One region of the Salinivibrio sp. ML198 genome, then DNA from elsewhere that is predicted to be linked to it. Evidence: riboswitches for the same ligand, from Rfam matches in the RefSeq annotation. Region 1 holds a riboswitch; the other holds the start of a gene.
What was found. Region 1 has a riboswitch for lysine ahead of BZG25_RS02850 (Na+/H+ antiporter NhaC family protein). Riboswitches for the same ligand answer to the same signal wherever they lie in the genome.
Positions count from the first base shown of each region.

Region 1 (11,750 bases):
CTACTCCATAACGAAGATTTCCATGAGTTGGACTTTTCTAACCTGCGCTTGACCGTCGGTGGCGGTATGGCCGTGCAAAGGGCTGTCGCGGAAAATTGGAAAAAGCTGACTGGCAAGCATTTGCTCGAAGGATATGGGTTGACGGAGTGTTCGCCACTGGTTGCGGCCTATCCTTATGATTTACGTGACTACAACGGCTCCATTGGGTTGCCCGTGCCATCGACGGAGGTGCGCATCGTTGATGATCAGGGTGAAGATGTGGCGGACAACCAGCCGGGTGAGTTGTTAGTGCGTGGCCCGCAAGTGATGCAAGGGTATTGGAATCGTCCAGAGGCGACACGAGACAGTATCGACGAACAGGGTTGGTTAGCGACTGGCGATGTGGTGCAGTTCGATGATGATGGTTTCTTGCATATTGTCGATCGCAAAAAAGACATGATCCTCGTCTCTGGCTTTAATGTGTATCCTAATGAAGTGGAAGATGTCGTTGCGTTACATGACAAGGTGTTAGAAGTGGCCGCCATTGGCCAGCCAGATGAGAATTCTGGTGAAGTGGTTAAAATTTGTGTGGTCAAAAAAGATCCTTCGCTTACGCGAGATGATCTTGTGGCGCACTGTCGCAAACACCTCACTGGCTACAAGGTACCACGTGTCGTGGAATTTAGAGATGAACTGCCTAAAACCAATGTGGGTAAAATTCTGCGTCGAGAGTTACGCGATGAGCCGCAAGCCACTGAGCAAAAAGCGTCAGCTTAATGCGAACCGACCCAGAAAAGGGTAAACTGTCGATAACGAATCACGAAATGCCGGCCTCGCCGGCATTTTCTTTATGGGCTTTTTTGTGAACTATCAACAAATCACCACCGATCAACAGCTGGTCGATATCTGCGCACATTTCCGTGACCAAGCCGTTGTGATGCTTGATACCGAGTTTGTCCGTACGCGTACCTTTTATGCACAATTGGGGCTGGTCCAGATTTATGATGGCGAGCAACTGGTGCTGGTTGACCCGCTAGCCATTGATGATCTTTCTCCGTTATGGGCGCTGTTGACTGACACCCAAGTCACCAAGGTGTTACATGCGAGTAGCGAAGACTTAGAGGTTTTTCAGCACTACGCGGGCGTGTTGCCAACCCCCATGGTAGACACGCAAATCGTCGCCGCCTTTTTAGGTCATGGCGTCTCCGAGGGCTTCGCAAGCTTGGTAGAGCGTTATGTCGGCGTGAGCTTAGATAAAGGAGAGTCGCGCACTGATTGGTGTGCACGTCCCTTAACGGACAAGCAGAAACAGTATGCGGCCGCTGATGTGTATTACTTGCTACCGCTTTATCAAGCGCTGACTCAAGCGCTATCCGACACACCGTGGTATGACGCCATGGTAGAAGAGTGTGGCCTGTTGTGCCGCAAAAAGCAGTGGGTAAAGCCGGATGAAGCAGCTTATCTCGATATTAAATATGCGTGGCAGCTTAAACCTCAACAGTTAGCGGTATTGCAAGCCCTTGCCAAGTGGCGAGCTAAGGAAGCGCGCCGCCGGAATATGGCACTCAACTTTATCGTTAAAGAGCAAAACCTCTGGAAAATGGCGCGTTATGGTATTCGTACGGTTGAGCAAATGAACGAGCATGGGTTCGACAAATTTGAAGTGCGTTATCACGCGCAAACCTTGATCACGTTGGCCACGCAAGCGGATAAAACCCCGTTAGCCAAATGCCCGCCGGCCATCACACGCTTAGTCGATGAGCCTGGGTATAAGTCGGTGATTAAAGCGATTAAGGAGCAGGTGCAAGCCCAGGCAGATAAATCAGGCTTAGCGCCTGAGTTTATTGGTTCTAAAAAGCAGCTTAATCAATTGATTACCTGGGTATGGCGAGAGGAGCGTCAAGAAGACAAACGTCCTGACTTAGCCTCGGGGTGGCGCTTTCGGTTAGTGGGTGAGACATTGCTGACGATGATCCCTAACGCCCCAGGGGCATAGTGATCATCTCACGCATAAACAAAAGCGGTGGCCTTGAGCCACCGCTTTGTGTATTAGCCCGTTGTGATTGAGATCTAGCTCTCTTTTCCCTCTTCGGGCAAGGTGACATTCAGCTCCAAGACGGATAGGTCATCATCGCCTTGCTCTAGGCTGACAGACACTTGGTCCGGTGCGATATCCACGTATTTGCGGATCACGTCTAAAATATCTTGCTTGAGCTGAGGCAAATAAGTCGGCGCTGGGCTATCTGCACTGCGACGCTCGGCAACAATAATTTGTAAACGCTCTTTGGCAATATTGGCCGACTTTTTCTTAGATGGGCGGAAGAATTCAAGCAGTGCCACATTAGCCTCCAAATAAGCGTTTTAGGAAACCTTTGCGCTCTTCCTCGATAAAGCGGAAGGGACGCTCTTCACCCAGCAGACGCGCAATGGCATCTTCATAGGCTTGGCCTGCATCAGATTCTTGGTCAAGTACCACTGGCTCGCCTTTGTTTGAGGCGTGCAACACAGACTGGCTCTCCGGGATGACCCCTAACAGTGGAATACGCAAGATATCTTCAACATCCTCAACACTGAGCATTTCACCGTTGGTCACACGTGCAGGATTATAGCGAGTGAGTAATAAGTGATGTTTTACCGGATCCTCGCCGTTTTCTGCGCGGCGTGACTTGGAGTCGAGAATACCAAGAATCCGATCAGAGTCGCGTACGGATGAAACCTCTGGATTGGTGGTAACAATCGCTTCGTCAGCAAAATACAGCGCCATTAATGCACCGGCTTCAATGCCCGCGGGCGAGTCGCAAATAATGTATTCAAAGCCAAGCTCATCCATGTCTTTTAGAACCCGCTCCACGCCGTCTTTGGTTAGCGCATCTTTATCGCGTGTTTGTGAGGCTGGCAGAATAAACAAATTGTCTACGCGTTTGTCTTTAATTAATGCTTGATGCAGATTGGCTTCGCCATTAATGACATTGACAAAGTCATAGACGACCCGACGCTCACAGCCCATCACCAAATCCAGGTTACGTAGGCCAATATCAAAATCGACCACGGCGGTTTTTTTGCCTGTCATGGCCAACCCGGTCGCCAATGCCGCACTCGATGTTGTTTTACCAACACCGCCTTTACCGGAAGTAATTACAATAATTCGTGCCATTCCTCTTCCTTATTCTCTTATAGCGTGAGGGGGTCAATGTGTAAGCTTTCTTGATTAAGCGAGACCATGGAAGGTCGCTCTAAATGTTCTGATGGAATTTTATCGCTGAGCCAATAGCTTCCTGCTACTGACAATAATTCTGACTGAAGGTTCTGACAATAAATACGCGCTTGCTTTTGTCCACTTGCGCCGGCAATAGCTCGGCCACGCAAAACGCCATAGATATGAATACTGCCATCGGCTATCACTTCCGCGCCGGCACTGACATGATTGAGGATCACCAGATCGGCGTTTTTCGCATAGATTTGCTGACCTGAACGCACGGGGGCGGTGACCACTTTGGCAGGCGGCTGAATCGGATCGGCAACTCGGGATTGCTTGCTTGACTTGAGCACGGCTAGTTGCGCATTCAGCGCAAGCTCGCGTGTATCATTATGGGTGACGCCGGTCAATCCGACGAGAATCATGCCTGTGGCCTGTAAGCACTGCTTTAAGGCACCGATATCAGGACATTGTGATAGGCGGCTAATGTCAGCGACAACAGGGGCGCCTTGAAAAAAGGCCGGTGCTTGGGTGACTTTCTCTGTCAAAACATTGGCAGCGGCAGCAAAATTATCGTCAACGAGGTGGAGGACGGAAAGGGTAAAGGTTGAGCCTTTCAACTCCGGTTGTTTGAGCATGTTATTCGATCCCGGTTTTGTCATTTAAACACGAGTCAGACGCGCATTATCAGACGTTGGATAGCATGGTATATTCACAGCGCCAATGCGGCAAGCAGGGTTTGCCGTTGATGCGGCATTTCTCCCTTTAATGGTGTTTTTTTAACGTTTGAATGAGAAATGGCAGCAGAGACGCGTTTTGACACACTTTGCTGCAAAGCTTAACAAACCTTTACCCCGAGATGACAATTTATCGCCAGTAATATGGCATGCTCATGAGGACTTTTGAGATGTATTGCGCAATTTATCGTAGCAAAAAGAAAGAAGGCACCTATCTTTATCTTGCAGAGAAAGATAAATTTGATGATGTGCCTGAGGCATTAATGAATAGCTTTGGGCAACCCGAATTTGCCATGATGATCAACTTAGACAAGCGCGATAAACTGGCTGCTGTTGACATCAATAAGGTTAAACAAAGCCTGCAAAGTGATGGCTTTTTTGTGCAATTGCCCCCGCCACCTGATGCGGCATTGCAGGCCATTCGTAATAAAAACGAAAAACTGTAAAAGGAAGACTATGCGCAAAGGTATGATTTCAGCTTCTATCGCGGCGGCACTTTTGGTGAGCCCTGTGATGGCCAAGCCCGGATTCGAGCAGTATGTGACCACCTTAAAAGCCGAGGCACGAGAGGCGGGCATCAGTGATGCGTTACTTGAGCGTGCGTTTAAGGACGTTGAATACCACGAGCGTGCGGTCAGCTCCGATCGAAATCAACCTGAGCGACGCCTTACGCTGGATGAATATATTCCGCGTGCTGTGCCTGATTGGAAAGTCGCCCAAGCGAAAAAACTGTATCGTGAACATTACGACACGTTGAAAACCATCGGTGAGCAGTACCAAGTTCAGCCGCGTTTTATTGTGGCTTTATGGGGCGTAGAAAGTAATTTTGGCAAACTTCAGGGCAGTTATAATGTGATTGAAGCTTTATCAACATTAGCCTTTGATGGTCGTCGAGAGGCCTTTTTTCGTAAAGAGACCATGGCTGCACTGAAGATATTACAGCAAGGGCACATTGCGCCAGAAGCGATGAAAGGCTCTTGGGCAGGGGCAATGGGCCAATGCCAGTTTATGCCAAGCTCGTTTATTAATTACGCGGTCGATGGCAATCAAGATGGTAAGAAAGACATTTGGCAAACAGAAGCCGATGTTTTTGCGTCTGCTGCGAATTACTTAAAAAAAGCCGGGTGGGATGATACTTATACATGGGGGCGGCAAGTACAGCTACCTGCAGGAATAGATCGTACTTTGCTTGGCACCGACAGTGATAAAGCACACTCATTGAGTGCCTGGCAGACGCGTGGTGTGCGCCGTTTGAATGGTCAGGCGCTACCCGCCGTCGATATCAATGCGTGGTTGATTCAGCCTGATGATGGTAAAGGCAGGGCTTATCTTGTTTATAATAATTATCAGAGTTTATTGAAATGGAATCGCTCGCACTACTTTGCGTTAGCGGTGAGCCATTTGGCAGACAGAATTAAATTTGGTTAAGGGATAAAAAAAAAGAGGCTGAGCGCCTCTTTTTTTATGCGGGAATATGGACTTAGGCTTCTTGGCCTGGGATGAGGAAATCTTCCTGCTTAGCCGCACCGCTCTCAATCGCTTCGCGAATCACTTTCGGCATACGACCTTGGCCTGTCCAGGTTTTTTGTGAGCCATCTTCGCCCGTATATTGATATTTTGCTGGACGAGTCGCGCGTTTACCCGATGCTTTGCTCTTAGAAGCACCACCTAACAATGCCACGATTTCTTCTGGGTCAATACCGTCGGCTTCTAACATAGCACGGTATTTTTCTAACTTCTCTAAGCGCTCTTTTTCTTGCGCTTCAGCTTGGCGATCGATTTCTTTGCGCTCTTCAACAACCGTTTGTAATTTTTCTAAGGCTTCGTTCAGTTGCTCAGTAGACATCTCTTTTGCAACTGCGCGTAAGCTACGCAAATTGAGTAAGGCTTTCATTGCATCAGACATTATTGGTTCCTATTTGATTTATATGTTAATTGAAAGAATGATAGCAGTATAATTGAAATATACAATATGACCTATATTAATACGCCATATTGTTCATTAATTGCAAGTTAACCGCAAATTTGACTTTAATTCTATTGTCTTTTTTGAAACAGATGTCTAAAAAAATAGAAGATAAGACGCATTTTATTGGCATCGAGTTAAGGTGGGGGTTAATCGACGTTTTTTCAACCATAAATAGTTGCGATAGTAAACACGTTGTGTAGAATGCACCACGCTTAACGTAGAGGTGCGTTGTTTATAAGTCGTGCGCAAGAGGGTGATACCGATGAGAGCGCATAAAAGGAAACAACGCCGAAGCCAATCAGGTCATCACACCGATTGAGCTGGGGCTGTTACCGAATAGGGGCAGCACTGCCATAGTACTTGGAAATACACTATGGAGCGCTACTGTATGTAGGAGGCAAGCTGTTTGCCGTGTGATACCACACCTTACCGTCTTCATTTCTGCAGTAGATCTCCAACCACCTGGTTGACACTGAGATCATGAACTTAACAGATTTTTCTTCATCCGCTTTATCACTGCTTCCCCCTTTATTGGCGCTAGGCCTCGCGATTGCCACACGACGGGTTTTATTGTCGTTGGGCATGGGAATCGTACTAGGTACTGTGTTACTGACCGATTTTTCTTTCCTCTCTTCTGGACAGTACTTACTTGAGGTGATCACTGGACTATTTATTGCTGATGGAGGCTTAAATAGCTGGAATTTAAGTATTCTCGCGTTTCTTATTTTACTCGGTATGATCACTGCGCTCCTGTCTCTTTCTGGAGGCACACGCGCGTTCGCCAATTGGGCGCAAAGTCGGATCAAGAGTAAACGTGGGGCGAAACTGCTCGCCGCTTTTCTCGGCGTATTTATATTTGTCGATGATTATTTCAACAGCTTAGCGGTGGGCGCCGTTTCTCGCCCCGTGACAGATAGATTTCACGTCTCTCGAGCGAAACTGGCTTACATTCTTGACTCCACGGCAGCCCCTATGTGTGTGATCACACCAGCATCAAGCTGGGGAGCCTATATCATTACCGTGATTGGCTCGATTTTAGTGGCGCATGGTGTGACGGATTACACGGCGCTAGGGGCATTTGTCACCATGATCCCGATGAACTTTTACGCCATTTTTGCCTTGCTCTTAGTGTTTGCGGTGGTTTGGTTTCAACTGGATATTGGCCCGATGCGTCAGTTTGAATATCAGGCGAAAAAAGGCAGTCGATTGGGCGATGAAAGTGAAAACTGCGCTGATATCTGCGATGACTTAGGGATTGAAGAAAGTGATAAAGGCAGCGTGGCTGATTTGGTCGCCCCCATTATTATGCTAGTCGTGGCGACGGTGGGGGCGATGCTATATACCGGCGGACAGGCCTTGGCCGCTGATGCACAATCCTTTTCTCTCCTCGGCGCGTTTGAAAATACCGATGTCGGCATGTCATTGCTGTGGGGTGGACTGGCGGGTTTAGCTGTGTCCTTAGTGATGACAGGTAAACAAGGTATTGCGGTATCAGATATTGCGAAAACCCTTTGGGTGGGCGCAAAGTCTATGTTTGGCGCGATCCTCATTCTGTTATTTGCTTGGTCAATTGGCCATATTATTGGTGATCTACAAACAGGCAAATATTTGTCGTCCTTGGTTGAGGGGAACTTACCGGCGCAATTCTTGCCTGTGGTGCTCTTCTTGTTGGCGGCAGTGATGGCCTTTGCAACAGGGACGTCGTGGGGGACGTTCGGTATTATGCTTCCTATCGCGGGCGATCTTGCCGCGGCGACAGACATTGCTCTGATGCTACCTATGCTCTCAGCAGTATTGGCGGGGGCGGTATTTGGCGATCATTGTTCACCAATTTCTGATACCACTATCTTGTCTTCAACAGGGGCACGATGTGGACATATTGATCACGTCGCCACCCAGCTCCCTTATGCTATTGGCGGGGCGCTTGTCTCAACCGTAGGCTTCATGGTGTTAGGCTTTACCGCGTCACTTCTTTGGTCTTTGATGGCGACCGTGTTTGCGTTCGTTGCACTATGTGCTGGGTTAATGTGGCTTAAAAAGCGACCGTGTAAATTGGTCGGTTAATTATCTAGCCTCGCTTCGGCGGGGCTTTTCTTTTTCTGCTAGTGCGGTAGCATGCCTGTTTATTTAATCCAGCTCGCCCACAATGGGCATTACGTGTAGAGACAGTTATGGCTCAGTTATACTTTTATTATTCGGCAATGAACGCGGGTAAGTCGACCACCTTGTTACAATCGGCCTTTAACTACCAAGAGCGCGGTATGCAGCCTCTACTCTTTACCGCCGCGATTGATAACCGCTATGGGGTCGGAAAAATTAGTTCGCGAATTGGCTTAGAAGCTGATGCCCACCTGTATGACAATCAGACGTCGCTATTCGAGCACGTTGCGACTATCTTGGCGCAAGAGAAAGTTGACTGTTTATTGATTGATGAGAGCCAATTTTTGACCAAACAGCAAGTCCTTGAGCTCACTGATGTGGTGGATAAGCTGCGGATCCCAGTATTGTGTTATGGATTAAGAACGGATTTTCGTGGTGAGCTGTTTGAAGGGTCGCAGTACTTGTTGGCGTGGGCTGATAAGCTCGTTGAACTGAAAACCGTGTGCCATTGTGGACGTAAAGCGAGTCGAGTTATTCGCCAAGATAGCGAGGGTAATGCCATTGCGGATGGTGATCAGGTGGTGATTGGGGGCAATGAACGTTATGTTTCTGTGTGTCGCCGCCACTACAAACAGATGCTTGGGTTACTCTAGACGGCATTGAGTTCGGTCAAACACAACAAAGGCGAGCGGTAAGCTCGCCTTTTCCATTTGGCCGACCGGATTCAGCGCTATTTAGCCGCTTCTTGATCGACTGGCACAATTTCACTGGCATGGTAGCCTTTTGGTCCTTCCTGAACCTCGTAGTTGACGGTTTGTCCCGCCTTTAATGTCTTATATCCGTCCATCTGGATGGTAGAATAGTGGGCAAACACATCGCCTTCTCCTTCTACCGGACAAATAAAGCCAAATCCTTTTGCATTGTTAAACCATTTTACTGTACCAGTTTCCATGCGACACATCCTTCTTGCATCAAACTTTGCATACCTGCGATAAACGCGTTCATTCCACCTCATCAATCCCGGCAGCGCGGCACTGTTGCCATCACTGATATGATTGAATAGAAGTGACATGGTTAGTTTACCTACCACATGTTTCACTTTAGTAGATACTTTTAGGCAGTCAAGTGTGGGGTATAACTTATAACAGTAATGTAATATCGAATCGAAAAAGTGTGAGGAAGTGGCAATTATTCATTCAACAACAGACATCTCAATTGCATAGTTTTTTAGATTTTACCCTGGATGTTTTCGCTATAAACCCGTGTGATTACAGTGATAGATGCGCTATTACAGGGCTGAACTATTACTTTTTATTCTAATAACTTGCTCTTTAGCCCTTAAGTGTTTGGATTGGCATGAGCGCTACTGGCATTACGCAACGAGTACGCCTGCTTAAAAATGATCATGGAGTGAATATTGTCGAATCGAGAGAGGCGTGTACCTATTTCTCACCTGTCGCGCTTGATGCGATCCACCCACACGTTATTGGCTAGCCGGATTGCCTTGTTTTTTATGCATTTTGATGCAGTGAGCGATGACACGTTCGTGTCGCGCGCAGTGAACGAAATGCTGCGCCAGACACTATTACATAATGCAGTGCTTAACAATTGCTCAGGCAAACGGTGTTCGCAATGAAAAGGTTGCTGGAATACAATCTGTGGCTTAACTTTAAGTATAGGTGGACGGGAATCGTGGATGGCAGTAGTGCCCCGCCACATCACTTACCGAGACACCCTAACAATGCATTGAATGAGTTATGAGTAATTGGAACCAGTGGGGTTTGCCTGACGCAGAGGCCGAATCGTCAGAAAAAACCAAGTTGCAACCGCCATCAATGTACAAGGTGGTGCTAAATAATGATGACTATACTCCGATGGAGTTTGTTATCGATGTGCTCCAGACGTTTTTTGCCATGGATGTGGACAAAGCGACGCAAGTCATGCTGACGGTGCACTATGAAGGAAAAGCGGTCTGTGGCGTATTTACCGCCGAGGTCGCTGAAACGAAAGTGGCACAGGTAATGATGTATGCCAAAGAGCATGGCCATCCGCTACTGTGCACGATGGAGAAAGCTTAGCCGGCTCCATCACGCTTTAGCGCGGTTTTTGAGGGAGGTGCCTTTATGCTTAACAAAGAACTTGAAGCCAGTTTGAATGGCGCGTTTGCACGTGCGCGTGAAAAACGCCACGAATTCATGACGGTGGAGCACCTGCTTCTCGCGTTGATCGAAAATGCGGCCGCGCACGATGCGCTGGTCGCGTGCCGTGCAGATTTGGAGGCGCTGCGCAAAGAACTTGATGCGTTTATCGAACAAACCACGCCGCTGATCCCTGCGGACGATGAGTCGCGGGAAACGCAGCCAACGCTAAGCTTCCAGCGAGTACTCCAGCGGGCTGTTTTTCATGTGCAGTCATCCGGTCGTAGCGAAGTAAGCGGTGCGAACGTGTTGGTGGCCATCTTTAGCGAACAAGAGTCCCACGCCGCTTACCTGCTTAAAAAGAACGACGTGAGTCGCCTTGACGTAGTCAACTATATCTCTCATGGCACCACGAAAGATGAAGGCGACGATCTGCCAAGCAGTGACATGGGCGCCGATGAGGCCGGTGCGGAGCCGGGTGAAGACCGGTTGGAGAACTTCGCGACTAACCTTAATCAGCTCGCGCGGGTTGGCGGTATTGATCCGTTAATCGGTCGTGATAAGGAACTTGAGCGCACCATCCAAGTCCTGTGTCGCCGTCGTAAGAATAACCCCCTGTTGGTTGGCGAAGCCGGGGTCGGTAAGACGGCAATTGCAGAAGGGCTCGCATGGCGTATTGTCGAAGGGCAAGTGCCAGATGTGATCAAAGATTGCGTGATTTATTCGCTCGACATTGGGTCTCTGTTAGCCGGGACCAAATACCGTGGTGACTTTGAGAAGCGCTTTAAATCGATTTTGAAGCAACTCGAAAAAGAAGATCATGCGGTGCTCTTTATCGACGAGATCCACACTATCATTGGCGCAGGTGCTGCCAGTGGTGGCCAGGTAGATGCCGCCAACTTGATTAAGCCGCTGTTGAGTAGCGGAAAGTTACGCTGTATCGGCTCGACGACCTACCAAGAGTATGGCTCTATCTTCGAAAAAGAGCGGGCACTGGCGCGCCGTTTCCAGAAAATCGACGTGATTGAGCCATCTATTGATGACACCACTAAAATCTTGATGGGGCTGAAACCCAAATACGAAGCCCACCACGAAGTGCGTTATACCAATAAGGCCATTCGTGCTGCTGTGGAGCTGTCGGCGAAATACATTAATGAGCGTCATTTGCCAGATAAAGCGATCGATGTGATCGATGAGGCGGGGGCGCGGTGTCGTATGGCGCCAGCCAGCAAACGCAAGAAGACGGTCAATGTCCCTGATGTTGAGAGTATGATTGCGAAAATGGCGCGTATTCCTGAGAAGTCGATTTCTTCGTCAGATAAAGACGTGCTGCAGTCGCTGGATGACAAGCTGAAAATGTTGGTGTTTGGCCAAGATACCGCCATCACCGCGTTGTCTGAAGCGATCAAGTTAAGCCGCGCAGGACTGGGCGATGAGAATAAACCGGTCGGCTCTTTCTTATTTGCCGGGCCTACTGGGGTCGGTAAAACCGAGGTCACGGTACAATTGGCCCGCGCGATGGGCATTGAGCTGCAGCGCTTTGACATGTCGGAGTACATGGAACGTCACACAGTGAGCCGCTTGATTGGTGCTCCCCCAGGCTATGTGGGATACGATCAGGGCGGGTTGCT
Region 1 is NZ_MUEZ01000003.1:76,353-88,102, reverse strand. Features, by position in the region: gene fadD (long-chain-fatty-acid--CoA ligase FadD) at 1-756, shown strand, start outside; gene rnd (ribonuclease D) at 842-1,975, shown strand; gene minE (cell division topological specificity factor MinE) at 2,050-2,319, opposite strand; gene minD (septum site-determining protein MinD) at 2,321-3,133, opposite strand; gene minC (septum site-determining protein MinC) at 3,151-3,813, opposite strand; gene BZG25_RS02865 (YcgL domain-containing protein) at 4,083-4,358, shown strand; gene BZG25_RS02860 (lytic transglycosylase domain-containing protein) at 4,369-5,340, shown strand; gene BZG25_RS02855 (H-NS family nucleoid-associated regulatory protein) at 5,393-5,818, opposite strand; lysine riboswitch at 6,092-6,273, shown strand; gene BZG25_RS02850 (Na+/H+ antiporter NhaC family protein) at 6,362-7,945, shown strand; gene BZG25_RS02845 (thymidine kinase) at 8,053-8,634, shown strand; gene cspD (cold shock domain-containing protein CspD) at 8,712-8,933, opposite strand; gene clpS (ATP-dependent Clp protease adapter ClpS) at 9,739-10,059, shown strand; gene clpA (ATP-dependent Clp protease ATP-binding subunit ClpA) at 10,105-11,750, shown strand, end outside.

Region 2 (11,750 bases), on a different contig from region 1:
GTCGGTGGTTGTTGTGGCACCACGCCTGAACATATTCAAGCGATTAGCGACGCGGTGAAAAAACATTCGCCACGCTCTCTGCCTGACCACCCTGTGGCCTGTCGCTTATCTGGGCTCGAGCCCCTGACCATTAATGCCGATAGCTTGTTCGTTAACGTGGGTGAGCGCACCAATGTAACTGGCTCAGCACGCTTTAAACGTTTAATCGTTGAAGAGCAATACGACGAGGCGCTGGAAGTGGCATTGCAGCAAGTGGAAAACGGCGCCCAAATCATCGATATCAATATGGATGAAGGCATGTTGGATGCCGAAAAGGCTATGGTGCGATTCCTCAATTTATGCGCGGCCGAGCCGGATATTGCCCGTGTGCCAGTGATGATTGACTCCTCTAAATGGGAAGTGATTGAAGCTGGCCTCAAGTGCATTCAAGGGAAAGGCATCGTCAATTCTATTTCGCTCAAAGAAGGAGAAGAGGCTTTTCTTCACCAAGCACGTTTAGTCCGTCGCTATGGCGCGGCGGTGATCGTGATGGCGTTTGACGAACAAGGTCAAGCCGATACTCAAGCGCGGAAAGTGGAAATCTGTACGCGCGCTTATCATCTTCTGGTCGAGCAAGTCGGTTTTCCGCCGGAAGATATTATCTTCGATCCCAACATTTTTGCGGTTGCTACCGGCATTGATGAGCACAATAACTACGCAGTCGATTTCATCAACGCCGTGGCTGACATTAAACAAACCCTGCCGCATGCCATGATCTCGGGCGGCGTCTCCAATGTGTCGTTTTCGTTTCGAGGCAACAACCCCGTCCGTGAGGCTATTCATGCGGTGTTTTTGTATCACTGCATCAAAAATGGCATGGACATGGGGATCGTCAATGCGGGCCAGTTAGCCATCTATGATGATTTGCCTGAATCGCTGCGCTTGGCAGTAGAAGATGTGGTGCTCAACAAAGATGATGGCGCCACGGAGCGTTTATTGGAGATCGCCGACAGCTATCGCGATAGTGGGGAGAACGAGGTCGCGGAAACTGCAGAGTGGCGCAGTTGGCCGGTGGAAAAGCGGTTGGAACATGCACTGGTCAAAGGCATTACAGAGTTTATTGTTGAAGACACCGAGCTGGCTCGCGCCGCGGCAAGTAAACCTCTAGAAGTGATTGAAGGCCCACTGATGGCAGGCATGAACGTGGTCGGGGACTTGTTTGGTGAAGGCAAGATGTTCCTACCACAAGTGGTGAAGTCGGCACGGGTGATGAAGCAGGCGGTGGCTTACCTTGAGCCTTACATCAATGCTGAAAAGCAGCAAGGACAGACCAATGGCAAGATCTTGCTCGCCACGGTCAAAGGGGATGTGCATGACATTGGCAAAAACATTGTTGGCGTGGTGCTGCAATGTAATAACTTCGAGATTATTGATCTCGGCGTGATGGTGCCGACCGATAAAATCCTGTCGGTGGCGCGTGAGGAAAACGTCGATATTATTGGTTTATCAGGCCTGATTACCCCATCGTTAGATGAAATGGTGAACGTGGCGAAAGAGATGGAGCGCCAAGGGTTTGATATTCCTTTGCTTATTGGCGGCGCGACCACGTCCAAAGCCCATACCGCGGTGAAGATTGAACAGCATTACCATGCGCCCGTGGTCTATGTGCCCAACGCGTCACGTGCCGTGGGGGTGTGCTCATCGTTGCTGTCACAGACTCAGCGGCCGGATTTTGTGGCCCGTTTAGCCAAAGACTATGCGGCGGTGCGTGAGCAACATCAACGCAAAACGCCTCGAACCGCTCCCGTCACCCTTGAGCAGGCGCGGGACAATAAGTGGCAAACGGACTGGGCAAACTATGCTCCTCCGCAGCCGTTGAAGCCGGGCGTGCATGTTTACGATGATGTCTCGATAGCGACCTTACGTCAGTATATCGACTGGACACCCTTCTTTATGACGTGGTCACTCAGTGGCAAATTCCCGGCGATTTTGGATCACGAACTAGTGGGTGAGGAAGCGCGCCGTTTGTATCAAGACGCCAATGCTTGGCTCGATCGTTTCGAGGCAGAAGGCTTGGTCGCCGCGAAGGGAGTGTGTGGCCTTTTTCCTGCCAACAGCGTTGAGGATGATATTGAAGTCTATGATGATGGGTCTCGCCAAGCGACGCTCACCGTACTGAACCACTTGCGTCAGCAAACGAAAAAGCCTCGTGGTGCCAACTATTGCTTGTCGGACTTTATTGCGCCAAAAAGCAGTGGCCAGCCGGATTGGATTGGCGCATTTGCGGTGACAGGTGGTATTGGCGAATATGCCTTGGCGGAAGAATACAAAGCGAAAGGGGATGATTATAACGCGATCATGATCCAGGCGGTCGCCGATAGACTTGCAGAAGCCTTTGCAGAGTACCTCCATCAGCAAATTCGGATTACCTTGTGGGGCTATGCGCCCGATGAGACGCTCGATAACGATGCGCTGATCCGCGAGCAATACCAAGGGATCCGGCCAGCGCCGGGTTATGCCGCCTGTCCTGAACACAGTGAGAAAGGCAAAATTTGGCAATTGCTGTCGGTAGAAGCACATACGGGGATGACACTTACCGAAAGCTATGCCATGTGGCCGGGGGCGTCGGTCTCAGGTTGGTATTTTTCCCACCCTGAGTCACGTTACTTTGCGGTGGCGAAGATCCAAAACGATCAGCGAGACAGCTACGCAGCACGCAAAGGGTGGAGCAGCGAAGAAGCGGAGAAATGGCTCGGGCCGAACTTAAACGGCTAACGAAAGAAGCCAGCATATTGGCTGTGCTGGCTTTTTTATTATTCAAATAAGTCCGCGTGTAACCGCTGCACCACCTGGGTGGCATCGTCATCTTCAACCACAACACATACATTGTGGTTGCTGGCACCGTAGCAAATCATGCGTAGTTTATGTTGTGCTAAGGCACTGAACACTGGTGCTGTCGCGCCAGCAGTATGATTCATATCATTGCCAATCAGCGCTACCACCGCCAGGTTCTCGCAGATCTCGACATGACATAACTGGGTCAGCTCGGCGATAGCCGCTTGTGGCAGCTGCGGCGCGTCGCCCTGAGTGTTGGTTTGATCAAGGGTTAAAGCGACACTGACCTCCGAGGTGGTGATCAAGTCCACCGAGATTTCAAATCGTGCCAAAACCTCAAATACTTTGGCCAAAAAACCATATGCATGGAACATGTTTAAGCTGGTTAGTGTCACCATGGTTTGGTTTCGTCGTAAGGCGACGGCACGAAACAGCGGTGCCGAGTGCGCGTGCTCGCGGATCCAGGTGCCGCCTTGCTCAGGCGCTCTCGCGGCCCCGACAAACACTGGTATATGTTGGCGCACTGCAGGCAGCAAGGTGGACGGGTGCAGGATTTTGGCACCAAACGTGGCCATTTCTGAGGCTTCGCTAAAACTAATCTCACTGATTGGGCGCGCTTGTTCGGCAATCCGCGGGTCGGTGGTATAAATCCCGGGCACATCGGTCCAAATGGCCAAACTCTCTGCGTCCACGGCTTCGGCGAACAGTGCTGCACTGTAGTCGCTACCACCACGGCCTAAGGTGGTGGTTTGTCCGTGGGCATCCGCGCCGATAAACCCTTGGGTGACCACTCGATGTGTGGCTAAATGCGGAAGCAATTGGTCGTGGCACTGTGTTCGCGTCTGTTGTGGGTCAGGCTGGGCACAGCCAAACTGGCTGTCGGTGCGCAGCAATTCACGCGCATCTACTCTCAAAGCGGTTATACCTCGGCTGTTGAGCAAATGGGTGAAAATATGGGTTGAGATCAGCTCGCCGCAGGCAACTAACGCATCCGTTAGCGCTGTGTCAGGAATGATGGCCGCTTTTTCGGCATACTCGGCAATGGCGAGATGCCAGTGTTCGACGGCTGCTTGCGTGTTTTGGCAATCAGGAAGTTGCTGCAATATTGCTTGGTGAATGGCATTAATGGCGTCCAACTTGGCTTGGCGCACGTCAGGGTCGCTGATCCCTTTTGCGAGCGCGACTAAATGATTGGTCACTCCGGCGCACGCACTGATCACGATTAAACGGGTTTGCGGGTTTTGCTCGATAACCGCGGCGCTTTGCTGCATCGCCGCTAGCGTCCCGACACTGGTGCCGCCAAACTTAGCGACTGAAATTGATGGTAACGGGTTCACGTCCTTTTCCCCTTTTGAGCTCGTGCTCATTGATTCAACATATTCAAAAGTCAGTGGGGAACATCAGAAGTCACATCGTGACCGCGATAAATACCGCGACAAGGTAGGAAGAGCAAACGGCAGGCATTCTGCCAGAAGCGCTCCACCTGTCTGTCCATATGGATGACAAGTGACAGCCTGAAGGATTCAGCCTTCAAGGCCGGCAGCGTATCGACCCCGATCTTACGCCACCTCGGCATTGTCTCCCCTGGTTATCACGCTTAGGAGTGGGGCTCCGCCTGATAACTGCCTGAGAAATGCACCTCTTCTGCATGTTCAGTCATGGGTTGGTGACCGCATGAACAGTTTTAACATTACGGGTGTGGTCGCAGGGTGTCAACCGTGTTTTTGCTCTTGATGGGGGAGCACTGCCCAGCCCCCGCTTTGACTGAGGAAAAGGAGGCCATTGCGCCCTATCGGCACTGAAAAGAAACATAAATCGCCGCTAGCGATCACACAGTTCATGTGCCAGAGGCTAGGGGGATGGCGAAAAAATATGCTATAACGGTGAGCCTCGGTACCAACAACAAGGATTCGTGATGGCTCGTGCAATTTCCGATATTCAGTCTTTTCAACCCGTCGCTCGCACATTGATGGGGCCAGGGCCCTCTGACATTTACCCGTCGGTGCTGCAATCATTGAGCAAGCCGACATTGGGGCATCTTGACCCCTTATTCATTGGCATGATGGATGAGGTCAAGCAGCTACTGCAGTACGCTTTTCAAACCGACAATCCGTTTACCATTGCGGTCTCTGCACCCGGGAGTGCGGGGATGGAAGCCTGTTTTGTCAATTTGGTGGAGCCTGGCGACACATTGATCGTCTGTCGCAATGGCGTGTTTGGCGACCGGATGCGAGAAAACGTGGAGCGTTGTGGCGCACATGCGGTCATGGTTGATGATGCCTGGGGCGATCCGGTTAATCCTGAAAAGGTTGAAGCGGCCTTGAAGGCGCACCCGGAGGCTAGCATTGTCGCATTTGTCCACGCGGAGACGTCCACAGGCGCTTGCTCTGATGCACAGGCCCTTGCCACCTTGGCACGTGAACACGGCTGCCTCACTATTGTCGATGCGGTGACCTCACTCGGTGGCGTGCCGTTGAAGGTGGACGAGTGGCAATTAGATGCAGTCTATTCAGGCAGTCAAAAATGTTTGTCGTGTGTACCGGGCTTGTCGCCAGTGACATTCTCGCCCCGTGCAGTAGAAAAAATGCAGGCGCGGACTCACAAGGTGCAAAGCTGGTTTCTCGATCAAAGTTTGGTGCTGGGGTATTGGAGCGGCGACGGCAAACGTAGCTACCACCATACGGCACCCGTGAATAGTTTATATGCCCTACATGAAGCCCTGCTCAAACTGTATCACGAAGGGATTGAGAACGCGTGGCAACGCCACGATACCATGCATCAGCGTTTGAAAGCGGGATTGGACAATTTAGGGATTGGCTTTGTGGTCGATGAACCTTATCGTTTGCCCCAGCTTAACGCCGTTTATATTCCTGAGGGCGTGGATGATGCCGCCGTGCGCCAGCATTTACTTCACACCTATAACTTGGAAATTGGCGCTGGCCTCGGTGATTTGGCGGGTAAAGCCTGGCGAATCGGCTTAATGGGCTACGGCGCAAGGGATGAGAACATTGCCCTGTGCCTTAAAGCCCTTGAAGAGGCATTGCGCTAGGGCGTTGAATGATCCGGTAGGGTATGGCGGATTGTCCATACCTTCGCCGCGTTTGGATACAAGTAACGCGCTTCTTGCTGGATATCGCGAGCCCGCTGACGGTCACCGATTTGTAGGGCCACTTGATAGGCATGCTGATAGCCAGCAAAGCGTGGTCGTTGTGCGACTTGGCGCAATAATTGGTTAAGGTGTTGCTGGCGCTCAGTGTCAGACAGAGTTGCTAAATTAGCCTGAAAGTGACGGCTTTGTTGTGCGTGGGCCAGCTTTTGCTGCCACCATGGATGTTGCTGGTATAAGGCAAAACGTTGCGAGCTGAGTAAAGAGTCGCGCAAATAACGATTGGCCAAATATACGGATGACAGGCACACGAGTGTCGTGATGACGAGGGCAGTGATCACGGTGCGACTGGCCACACGTTGGCTGTAACCATGAGTGAGTACCGGGTAGCGGCGATATTTGCTGGTGAGGTTATCAAGCCAGTATAGCCAAAGGAGTAACAATACCCCATTGAACCACTGGGTGCCGCTTACCGGATAGATCATCAGTCCAGTGAGCGGAGGTAGCACTAAAGCAATCAAGATCCGCCGTGTCCCTGAGGGAGCACGAAGGATCCTGACGCCGAGCGCCATGATCACCAACACATAGCCCAATCCAATCAATAAGCCTCCTTCCAACAGCCAAAACAGCAGTGCACTGGGCAGGTTCACTGGACCAAGGTGGCCGGGTTGTGAAGCAGAAAGCAACAGCAAGGCCTGCTTACCATTCCCCATGCCCACGCCGAAAAAGGGCGTTGTCTGCCATTGTTGCCACGCTAAACCCAACGCACGTCGCTCGCCGTCGCTCAGCCATTGCCAACTATCTTGACCACTGAGGGCAAATATCGCCAGGATCGCGCCGAGACAGACTGCCACAAGCCAAGCTTTGTGCTGGCGCCTGGAGGCAAAGCGACTCAAATAGGCTTGCTGTAACACGATGGCACACAAGGCAAAGAGCAGCAGCAGGGGCTGGCCTTGCATCGCTAACACTGGAATAAAAACCAAAGGGGTGACGGCCAATAAGCTTTGGCTGATGGGATGGCGGTAGCGGCCACTCGGCTCTCTGGCGAGAATATACGCCGCTAAGGTGAGACCTGTAAGTAGCAGTGTGTGCGTGACCGCAGGGGGCAAGTGAGGCACCCAGTTGTTAAACATAAAAGGCGCCATGCCCGGTGGTGATTGATTGCCCAACACCGACAGTACCGCTAGCCAAGAGGCGAGTAAAAATACCCCGAGTAGCTTTTGCCGCTGCGAATGGTTAAAAACAAACTGTTGAAGGCTGGAGAAGAAACCGAGGCTAAGTATCAAGGCGGCCATGGCATAGCCGCTATTGAGTGCCTCAGCGTGTGGGTAGTAATAAGGAATAATCGCCAGGCCCGTTGCCAAACCAAGCATCCAGGTCAGTCGGCTTGCCCGCCAAGTATGCTGACGCACGACTTCTAAGCAGGCAAACCCCAAGGTGAACGCGAGCGTTAACAAGGAAAGCGCCGCTGCAGGGTGACGTATGCCAACCAGCGGGAGAGACACCGAGTACAGTGGTAAGCAGATCAACCACAAGGCCGCTAACGTTAGTAGAAATGGGGTTGTTAGCGGCTTTCGTATCACGCGACTCTGCGGCAGCGCTGAGGTCATTATCGCTCCAACATAGGTTTGAGGAAGTGAGCGGTGTGGCTACCCACCACATCCACGATCGCTTCCGGTGTACCTTGCGCGATGATTTCACCGCCGCCATTACCGCCCTCTGGCCCTAAGTCGATGATCCAGTCCGCGGTCTTTATCACATCCAGATTATGCTCAATCACCACGATAGTGTTGCCCTGTTCGCGCAAGCGGTGCAGGACATTAAGCAGTTGCTGAATATCATGGAAATGAAGCCCTGTGGTTGGTTCATCGAGGATGTAAAGCGTTTTACCCGTGTCACGCTTAGACAGCTCTCGTGCTAACTTGACCCGCTGTGCTTCACCCCCCGATAAGGTGGTGGCTGCTTGGCCAAGGCGAATATAGCTCAGACCGACATCCATCAATGTTTGCAGTTTACGCTTGATAGCGGGCACGGCGTCGAAAAACTCACGCGCGTCCTCGACGGTCATCTCAAGGACTTCATCGATGGTTTTGCCTTTATAGCGTACTTCCAATGTTTCCCGGTTATAACGTTTACCTTTACACACATCACAAGGTACATACACATCGGGCAAGAAATGCATTTCCACTTTGATCACGCCATCACCTTGGCACGCTTCGCAGCGACCGCCGCGCACGTTAAAGCTAAAACGGCCCACTTTATATCCGCGTGCCCGTGCCTCTTGGGTACCGGCAAACAGCTCACGGATCGGGGTAAAGATCCCCGTATAAGTGGCTGGGTTTGAGCGTGGGGTACGGCCAATGGGGCTTTGATCAATATCGATCACCTTGTCGAAATGTCCCAACCCATCAATCGACTCGTAAGGCGCGGGATCGGCGGTGGTCGCGCCGTTTAATTGCTGGTGGGCCACTTTAAAAAAGGTGTCATTGATAAGCGTTGACTTGCCTGAGCCTGACACGCCCGTCACGCAAGTAAGGAGTCCGACAGGTAGGTGGAGATCAACGTTTTTCAGGTTGTTGCCCGTCGCCCCTTTCAGCGTCAACATTTTGTTTGGGTCGCGCTCAATACGCTTTGCGGGGACCTCGATCGCTTGCTTTCCACTTAGATACTGACCTGTCAGTGACGACTCACTGGCGAGTATGTCCTCTAAACTGCCTTCGGCAACAATTTGACCACCATGTGCCCCGGCCCCCGGGCCAATATCAATGATGTAGTCGGCCGCGCGAATGGCATCTTCATCATGCTCGACCACCATGACAGTGTTCCCCAGATCGCGCAGATGCTCCAAGGTATCGAGCAAGCGGGCATTGTCACGCTGGTGCAGACCAATAGAGGGCTCATCCAGTACGTACATGACCCCCACCAAGCCCGCGCCAATTTGGCTGGCCAGTCGAATACGCTGTGCTTCACCGCCAGAGAGGGTATCGGCACTGCGCGATAAATTCAGGTAGTTAAGCCCCACATTGACCAAAAACCGTAGCCGGTCATGGATCTCTTTCATCACTTTTTCGGCAATCTTAGCGCGTTGCCCGGTCAAGGCCAGTTGTTCAAAGAAGTCCAGCGCCTGTTGAATGCTCAGCTCACAAATTTCGGGTAGATTGTGGCCGTCGATAAACACGTGACGAGCTTCTTGGCGTAAGCGTGAGCCACCACAGCTGGCACAGGGTTTGGTGGCGATATATTTGGCAAGCTCATCGCGCACAGCATTCGATTCGGTATCGCGATAGCGACGCTCCATGTTATTGAGGATCCCCTCAAAGGGATGCTTACGTACGCGAATATCGCCCCGATCGTTGACGTATTTGAACTCGATCTCTTTCGGGCCGGAACCGTACAAGAGAATGTCCTGAACGGTGCCCGACAGATCCTGCCACGGCGTTTCCAAATCAAAGCCATAATGCTCAGACAGCGAGCGTAGCATTTGGAAGTAATAAAAGTTACGCCGATCCCAGCCGCGGATCGCCCCACCCGCGAGGCTGACGGCTGGATTTTGGAGAACGCGCTTAGGATCAAAATACTGTTGCACCCCCAAGCCGTCGCAGGTACCACAGGCACCAGCTGGGTTATTAAAGGAGAACAGGCGCGGCTCAAGCTCTTGCATGCTGTAACCGCAGTGTGGGCAGGCAAAGTTGGCGGAAAAAATGATCTCTTCCCCTTCACCGTCCATCCAACTGATCACCGCGCTGCCGCCTGTTAGCTCGAGCGCGGTCTCAAAAGATTCTGCCAAACGCTGTTGCTGATCATCGCGCACTTTAAAGCGATCGACCACCACCTCAATGGTGTGTTTTTTATGAAGCTCCAAAGTCGGCGGATCGGATAGATCGCACACTTCGCCATTGATTCGGGCACGGATAAACCCTTGCGCAGCGAGGTTCTCCAGAGTCTTAACATGCTCCCCTTTACGGTTTTTAATGATCGGCGCGAGCAGCATCAGCTTGCTTCCTTCCGGCAGCCCAAGCACTTTATCGACCATCTGACTGACGGTCTGAGCCGCTAAGGTCACATCATGAGTGGGACAGCGTGGCTCGCCGACTCGCGCATACAGTAAGCGTAAGTAGTCATACACTTCAGTGATGGTGCCGACCGTTGAGCGCGGGTTATGCGAGGTGGACTTTTGCTCTATCGAGATCGCAGGTGACAGACCCTCGATATGGTCAACATCGGGTTTTTCCATTAAGGAGAGAAACTGGCGCGCATACGCTGACAAGGATTCAACGTAACGGCGCTGGCCTTCGGCGTATAGGGTGTCGAAGGCCAGCGATGATTTTCCCGAGCCAGATAGGCCGGTGATCACAATCAGTTTATCACGAGGGATGGTGAGGTTGATGTTTTTGAGGTTATGCGTGCGCGCGCCTCTGACGTCGATATTGTCCATTATTATCCTACTACTCAGTCAGCTCACTGGTTGGTCGCCTAGTATGGCACAGACATGACCATGACCAAATAAAAAGGCTGTATATTTACACAGCCTTTACTCGAAGGGAAAAACGCGCGATCCGACGCGGTTAACGTTATCGACGGTTTTTGACCGTCGCTTCGTCTTTGTTGCTTCCGCCAAGGTAGTGGTGCTTGTAGCAGTGATTGGTGGCTTCAATAAAGCCTTCTACGCTGCCACAGTCAAAGCGCTCGCCTTTAAATTTATACGCCAGTACACACCCTGACTGTGCTTGTTTGAGCAGCGCATCGGTGATCTGGACTTCGCCGTTTTTACCTGGCGGGGTCGTTTCTAACAGATCAAAGATATCTGGCGTTAAAATATACCGGCCAATAATAGCAAGATTGCTTGGCGCATCGCCGGGATCGGGTTTTTCCACCATGTTGTCTACGCGGAAAAGGTCATCTTTGATCTCTTGGCCGGCAATGACACCATATTTATGGGTCTCATCTTCCGGGACTTCTTCCACCGCGACAATCGAGCAACGGAACTGGTTATATAGAGCGACCATTTGCTTGAGAACGCCATTGTCAGGATGGATGCAAAGATCATCGGCGAGCACGACAGCAAACGCTTCGTCGCCGACCAGATCGCGACCGGTTAAAATCGCATGCCCGAGTCCACGCATTTCGTGTTGGCGAATGTAAGTGAATGACGCTTTCTCTATGGTATTGCGAATGTCATCGAGTAACACTTCTTTGTTGGTGCCACTGATTTGATGCTCAAGCTCATAGTTTTTATCAAAATGATCCATGATGGCATGCTTGCCACGACCGGTGACAATACACATGCCGTTGATACTCGCTTCCAAGGCTTCATCCACGCCATATTCAATCAAAGGCTTGTTGACCACTGGCATCATTTCTTTCGGCATTGACTTGGTTGCCGGTAAAAAGCGGGTGCCATAGCCAGCCGCTGGGAACAGACATTTTTTTATCATCTCAGATCCTTTCGTTTTTGTTGGGTGGCGAGCGGTTTATGACGCGGTCGACACCCCTAAGCGGGTTGTTAGCAAGCGGCTGCTAACAATGTTATCTGGGTCAATAGTTTGCTGGGTTCAGTGCGGCTAAGCAAGTACTGCGCGCCAACGCGGCTAGATAGCGTGACCGTCCCCGCGTTGCTTAGTCCGCATGGGCGGAAAAATACGCCATAAATGCATCGGTAAAGGTCGATAAGGACGCCGGCGGGAGGGCATTAATTCCCGCCGCCGCGGCGCGGCCACCGCCTGTTGTGAATTGCTCGGCCAACTGCGCCGCCCCAGTAGGCCGATTTAAAGGGGCACGAATACTGACCATCCATTCTCCTCCTGGCATTGGCGTGAGCACGGCATGGGCT
Region 2 is NZ_MUEZ01000020.1:4,040-15,789, forward strand. Features, by position in the region: gene metH (methionine synthase) at 1-2,754, shown strand, start outside; gene lysC (lysine-sensitive aspartokinase 3) at 2,793-4,181, opposite strand; lysine riboswitch at 4,279-4,466, opposite strand; gene BZG25_RS13325 (alanine--glyoxylate aminotransferase family protein) at 4,730-5,863, shown strand; gene BZG25_RS13330 (Wzy polymerase domain-containing protein) at 5,860-7,530, opposite strand; gene uvrA (excinuclease ABC subunit UvrA) at 7,530-10,355, opposite strand; gene galU (UTP--glucose-1-phosphate uridylyltransferase GalU) at 10,492-11,355, opposite strand; gene BZG25_RS13345 (acetyltransferase) at 11,537-11,750, opposite strand, start outside.
Region 2: it holds a riboswitch for lysine, as region 1 does, so the genes downstream of both, lysC (lysine-sensitive aspartokinase 3) here and BZG25_RS02850 (Na+/H+ antiporter NhaC family protein) in region 1, are expected to answer to the same signal.